DNA from 2 places in the Chryseobacterium barbadense genome. Region 1 is predicted to be linked to the other one. Evidence: riboswitches for the same ligand, from Rfam matches in the RefSeq annotation. Region 1 holds a riboswitch; the other holds the start of a gene.
What was found. Region 1 has a riboswitch for cobalamin ahead of ACGHIN_RS10235 (TonB-dependent receptor plug domain-containing protein). Riboswitches for the same ligand answer to the same signal wherever they lie in the genome.

Region 1 (3,420 bases):
CAATACAGATCATTAAACGTTGGAAATCTGAAATTTCTGGACATATTGAAAGCAACGGTATACCATTGCAAAGGACTCCATTTTCCGGAAAAAGAATAGAGAATAGGAGAGTCAAAGTCCTCTACAAAATCCTTTTTAATCCCTGCTTCAAAACGCAAGTTATTATGAGCAAAATATCTTACCAATCCAGCCAAAGATCCCACATTTCTACTGATATCACCAATTCCGGAGCCATATCCTTCTCCTTTATTCACCTGGAATTCAGAAATCACGTTCAAATTCAGCTTTGGAGTAATAAAATAATTAAAATCATTTTTGAAAATATAATTCTTTCCGGTGGCTCCACTGGTTTTCGGAGCGGCAATATCCCCGAAATACTGGAAATTCTCTTCGGTATAAGCCGCTTTCAGGCTGTTGGAAAATTTACTTTTATTGATGTCCCAGGAAAGCAAGCTTCTCGTACTTTGAGTTTCATACTTGGTTTTGTTCCCGTTCTCCACAAAAATAGGATAATGCTGTGAAGAATCGAAAAACTGGCTTTGCCATGAAATAGTCTGTTTGTCTGCAATTTTATAAGAAGCTCCAATGTTGAACGTTGTATTGTAATACCTTCCGTTTCTGTTGATATACTCCTCTTCCTCCACTTCATAATCATTCTGGCTGATGAAATAATTGCCGGATACCTTAAAGCTGAACTTATCATTGCTGTACGAAGCCTTTGCAAAATTATTATACGTCTCAAAAGAAGAAAACTCAGAATATAATGATGCCTGAGCTCCTTTATTAAAGTTTAAATCATTATTCAAATGAATGCTTCCTCCGATAGCACCGCTTCCGTACATAATACTTCCGCCACCTGCCTTGACCTCAAGCTGATCATAGCCGAAAACTGGAATATTATTAATGTCTCCTTGCCCTAAAAATTGAGAATTGATATTGATACCGTTCCACACAAAAGCGGTATGACTGGCTCCTGTACCTCTGAATGAAGGCGAAGAAACCATACCACGTCCGTTCTCTTTGATGTACAAAGAAGTCTGAAAACGTAAAACATCAGATAAATTGGCGGAATTTTTTTGAATGTCTGCCGGAGAAAGGCTACGTACCGGATGAAAAAGCTTCACCCTTTTCATCTGATGATCAAAAACCGTAACCGTGTCAATGGCTTTCTCTTGTCCGAAAAGAAAACAACCATAAGACGATAAAAGTAATACTAAAGACCTTTTTATATCCATACTATTTTACTTTTCCTCCGAAAGCAATATGTTTTAAGTTATAATTTTGGCAGGTCTCCTGACTTTCGCTTTCTGCGCCTTCCCGTTTTCACAGTGGCCCGTTGCAGAAATCTTTGTGCGATTTACAGTTGCGGGGACAGTTTGGGATTTTCACCCAATTCCCTTTTCATTCCAAATATCTTGGAAACCAAAATTTTTGCAAAGATAGATATTTTTATTTAAGCAGGGAGGCTGAATAGTAAAATCCTAAAACTGCAAATTTGTCATTCTGAATGTAGAAGGACAAAATCGCAGTTGAGATCTTCTCTTCGTCAGAATGATAAACTCAATATAGGTTTTATCACCCTCTTACCTTAAAGAAACGTAGCGTCAAACGAAAACGGCAGCAAATCTTTTACAGACTGTACTTTGATCACTTCTTCATTCATGCTTGAAAAATAAAGATCAATATTTTCTTTCTGCTTGGTTTCAAATTCCAGTAGGCTTTGTCTGCAGGCTCCACAAGGTGGGATAGGAGGATTTTTCTCGGAAAACTCCTTAGGGCCACCTACAACGAAGATTTTCCTGATCTTTTCATTAGGAAAATTAGCCGCCACCCAGAACAAAGTTGTTCTTTCCGCACAAAGCCCGGAAGGGAAAGCCGCATTCTCCTGATTATTCCCGGAATAGATCTCTCCATTTTCCAATAGGACGGCACAGCCCACCAAAAACTGGGAATACGGAGCATAGGCATTTTCACGTGCCTGTTTTGCTCTTTCAAACAATTGCCTTTCTATATCGCTCAGTTCGCTGCTATTTTTAAAATATTCGTAACCGATCTGTATGTCTTTTTTCATATATTGTGAAACTAAAAAAGGGGGATAAAATTAGCTCTTTTTCATAAGGTGAACAAATAGTTTTTATTCTTCCTTTTAAACTGAAATTCAAAAAGTTCAAACATGCTATATACTCCAATACAATTCAGAAATATAGAACTTAAAAACAGATGGGTAATGTCCCCGATGTGTATGTATTCCTGTGAAAACGGAATGGCCAATGATTTTCATTTCGTGCATTATGGAAGCCGTGCTCAGGGAGGAACAGGATTAATAATGGTGGAAGCAACCGGTGTGGAACCCCGTGGAAGAATCACCAACCATTGCATGGGAATCTGGAATGATGAGCAAGCCCGTGAGTTACAAAAAATTGTCAGCTTCATTCATGAAAATTCTGAAAGTAAAGTCGGAATTCAATTGGCTCATGCGGGAAGAAAGGGTTCTACGTGGAATAATATTCAGATTCCTGTGGAAGAAGGCTGGGAAACCATTGCGCCAAGCTCTATTCCGTATCATCCTACCGAAAGAATTCCTCATGCCGTGTCTGTTGAAGAAATCAGAGACCTGATTCAAAACTTTAAAGATGCCGCAAGAAGAGCGGTCAATGCAGGCTTTGATGTTATTGAAATTCATGGTGCTCATGGCTATCTGATTCACCAGTTTCTATCTCCGCTATCCAATATCAGAACAGATGAGTATGGTGGAAGTTTTGAAAACAGGATTCGTTTTTTATTGGAAATTGTAGATGCCGTTAATGAAGAACTGAGTGATGATACAGCTCTTTTCGTAAGGATTTCAGGAACGGAATACGCAGAAAACGGCTGGAATGTAGAAAACAGTGTAGAGCTGGCCGCAATTTTAAAAGATCATCAGGTGGATCTGGTAGATGTTTCCAGTGGCGGAAATATTCATGGGGCTAAAATTCCAGTTTATGAAGGCTATCAGGTTCCGTTTGCTTCTCAGGTCAGAAATCAGGCAGAAGTAAAAACAGGAGCCGTAGGGTTAATTACTAAATTGGAACAGGCTGAAGAAATTCTGCAAAAAGGAGACGCAGACCTCATCTTTATTGCCAGGGAAATTTTGAGGAATCCTTATATGGCAGTTCAGGGATCATTTGAAATGAAAGAAGACTGCTTTTTTCCGCATCAATACCTGAGAGCTAAAATTTCTTCTTAATTTTATAGAATATTTGAAAAATAATTAACCATGAAAATTGAAGACTTCATGCTTCCGTGTCCAAGTAAAAAATTCTTAGGAATCGAATGCTTCGGATGTGGTACGCAGAGAGCTATAGTATTGGTTTTTGAAGGGAAATTCTCTGAAGCTTTTCATATGTTTCCGGCTGTCTATACCTTGCTTCTTTTTCTAAT
Region 2 (3,420 bases), on a different contig from region 1:
TGCGCTTTGGTATTTTCAGTATTCATCTTTAATAAGTTTTTAATGAGGTTATATTTTTAGAAATCTGCTCCTAGCTAGTTGAGCCTATTCTAATTTTACATTACAAAGATATGTAATTAAAATGGTATTATGCAATACAAAGTAGTGAATATTTTTAAAGTAAATAATTAAGTTATTGATAATCAGTTAAATAATTTTCAAAAAAAATTTAATTAGAAAATCAGCTGTATTGAAATTGGACCCAAAATCTTAAATTTTTGTACTTTTGAATCATTAAAACACATAAGATGACTTATCCATTACTTTGTTTATTACTTCTTTTAGGAGGTTTTTATTCCGCCCAGCAACAATTTGAATTGAAGAATGCTTCAGAAAACTATGATGTAAAGCTGAAAGTGGAAAATTGCAGTAATGTTGAATGCAGCGGGAGGGGAAGTATTGAGCTTTTTAATAAGAGGACTTCCCAAAAATTTCAGACTCTTACTTCTGATAATTTGTTTTTCTATTTAAATGAAGAGCAAAAGCCTACTGCAAACATTATTCAGTTATATGATGAGCAAAGCCCGTTGATTTTTGAAGACTTTAATTTTGACGGACCAGAAGATGTGGCCATCAGAAATGGCAATGAAAGCGGCTACAGTGGTCCTTCCTATGATGTCTACGTATTTAATATTACCAGAAAACAATTTGTTTTGAGTGAAGAACTTACCGCTCTCGCTCACGATAATCTTGGAATGTTCAATACAGATCCTGAACGTAAAAGATTGATTACCTATTCCAAATCTGGTTGCTGTTGGCATCTGACCACAGAATACACCGTACTTCCGCAAAGAGGATTGTTTAAAGTATATGAACTGGAAGAGGATGCAACGGGCGGTGAAAAAGTAAAAGTGACCAAGAAAGAATTCATCAATGATCAATGGATTACAAACATCAAGGAATACCCAATAAAAGAATATTATAAAGAAAATTAAAGATGAAGATACAGAAGGAGATCGATTTTATTTTAGCTGTTGATGCTTTAAAAAATGTACAGAGAAGAAATTACAATGCAGATGATTCGCGAAGAGAAAATACCGCAGAACATTCGTGGCAGATCATTATTTTAGCCCAAATCCTTTATCCGTATGCTAAAAACAGAGCAGATATCGATTTGCTGAGAGTGATCAGAATGCTTTCCATCCATGATCTGGTGGAAATAGAAGCGGGAGATACCTTCCTGTTTGATGAACAAGCTATGGTTGGGAAATTTGAAAGGGAGAAACTGTCCGCACAAAAGATCTTCGGAATTTTAGATGAACCTTTACGTTCAGAGTTCTTTGATCTCTGGCTGGAATTTGAAGAAGAAAAAACTCCGGATGCGATATTTGCGTGCTCTATAGACCGGATTATGCCATTCATTCTTAATTCTCATACATCCGGAAAAAGCTGGACGGAAGCTAAAGTAACGGAAAGCCAGATCAGAAAAATGCTTGAAAATGCGATCAGCAGAGCATCGGATGAAATGGGTGAGGCCTTTGAATTGTTATTGAGCAGAAGTTTAGAGACGGAAAAAGTTTTGAAATAAACGAGCTACGGCGGCCGAAGGCCGCCGTAGCTTTTTAAAAATTATAGTATTTGGATTGGTTTCTTGAATTCGTCGATCGCCACAAAAGTAAAGTCTCCTATAATAGCCCTTTCTCTTTCATAGCAATACATCTGTTCCGTATAGATTTCAACATTCACTTTCATACTCGTCGTTCCTACATGAGTTACTCTTCCAACCAGTTCAACAATAGTTCCGGCCGGAATAGGCTTTTTGAAATCGATTTTATCACTGCTTACGGTAACTACTCTTTTTCTGGCGAAGCGGGTAGCGGTAATAAAGGCTGCTTCATCCATCAGCTGCATCGCTGTACCTCCGAATAAAGTATCGTAGTGATTGGTAGTTTTTGGGAAAACCGCTTTAAAGATCCTGGTTTCGGATGCTTCAATTCTTTCTTCTGTCGTCATATTTCATTATTATTATAGCGAAATGAAATAGATAAGAGCAGACAGAAATTATAGGAATGCATTCCTGAACATCCATCAGATCAATCAACTTCAAATCGCGAAAGTTTCTTGTATAAAGAAAAAGGCAGGTCTCCTGACTTGTACCCTCTTTATTTCCTTCCCATGCATGGCACAGTGGATCAATAATAAAGATGTAGGATACTTACAGTTGCGCGACAGTTCGTGATTTTCACACGATTCCCTTTTAAGCTGCAGCTAAGCAGTACCAGTTTCTTGGTGAATAAGCATATGCTTTTCAGTGGCAAAAATAAGGATAATCCTGAGAATTCCTAATATTATTCAGGATTTTCAAAAATAAGCTGGCTTATAGCCCTTCCTTCTTTGATGGTCCAGAGCGTTGTATACCTGTTTTCGCCAGAGCCGTTGATCATATAAAGGAAAATGTGATCATTATCGAAAGCGGTTACTTCTACTTTATCGAAATCCATCGTAGGCTGAAACATATTTTTAATAGCATCTCTCACGAATACAGAACCTCTTCCTGGTTGCTGTACCCGTATAGATTTGATCTCGGTTAAATCTTCAGGAAGTTCTTTGCCAATTCCCCAAGATTTTACTTTATCAACTTTAGTGATATTACCATTGGTATCCTTTTCCTGTTTTTTGATTTTTGCATATGAAGGATAAATATCAATGATTACTTTCGTTCTCTGATTTCCCGGGATTTTCGGATTGGTATCATCTGTAAAAATTAAGGATTTACCATTTTTGGACTTGGATGGAGTGAATTTTGGTAATTGGTCAATGAATGCAATACGTTCCTTATTCACCATTCCTTCTTTGTTAAGGCTGTCGTATCTTACAAAAGGTTTTTCTATTTCAGGTTTTTCAGGATATTGTATCCATATCCATTCTGTTTCTCCGGGAGCAGGCTTTACATAGACAAACACATCACCGGTTTTCATACGGATTTTATCTATGATTTTCCTATAGTCATCCTTGTGTACACGTACCATTGCATAACCTTCCTGAGCTTTTACCACTCCAAAAGGGACTTTATTTTGTCCATTAACAAAAACTAAAGAAAAAATACTGAATAAAAAGATATACAATGTCTTGCTTTCGGAAACCATCATGAAAATTTTAAACTATTCAAATATATAAATTAAATCCTTTTCGGCAGATAATTATACCGTTGCAATTCTTTGAAATCTTTAATAGGCCTTAAATAGTGATCTGAAAGTAAGAGAATTTCATCCGAAATATTCAGAACTTCCTCATAATGATGATCAGAAATAATAATCCCTTTCACTTCGGATTGTTGTTTTATTATTTTTTGAATTTCATAGATCATTTTTGGGGAAAGGCCATAAAAAGGCTCATCCAGTAAAATGAATTCTGCATCAGAGTAAATAATAAGTAAAACCT

Region 2: another riboswitch for cobalamin. It lies ahead of ACGHIN_RS13310 (acyl-CoA thioesterase); the one in region 1 lies ahead of ACGHIN_RS10235 (TonB-dependent receptor plug domain-containing protein).

The regions. Positions count from the first base shown of each region.
Region 1 covers NZ_BAAFHL010000022.1:24,971-28,390, reverse strand. Annotated here, with positions in the region: gene ACGHIN_RS10235 (TonB-dependent receptor plug domain-containing protein) at 1-1,235, opposite strand, end outside; cobalamin riboswitch at 1,267-1,442, opposite strand; gene cdd (cytidine deaminase) at 1,589-2,071, opposite strand; gene namA (NADPH dehydrogenase NamA) at 2,174-3,226, shown strand; gene ACGHIN_RS10220 (DUF2752 domain-containing protein) at 3,257-3,420, shown strand, end outside.
Region 2 covers NZ_BAAFHL010000043.1:5,640-9,059, reverse strand. Annotated here, with positions in the region: gene ACGHIN_RS13325 (PadR family transcriptional regulator) at 1-26, opposite strand, end outside; gene ACGHIN_RS13320 (XAC2610-related protein) at 288-974, shown strand; gene ACGHIN_RS13315 (HD domain-containing protein) at 977-1,567, shown strand; gene ACGHIN_RS13310 (acyl-CoA thioesterase) at 1,609-1,992, opposite strand; cobalamin riboswitch at 2,099-2,277, opposite strand; gene ACGHIN_RS13305 (hypothetical protein) at 2,328-3,125, opposite strand; gene ACGHIN_RS13300 (ATP-binding cassette domain-containing protein) at 3,158-3,420, opposite strand, start outside.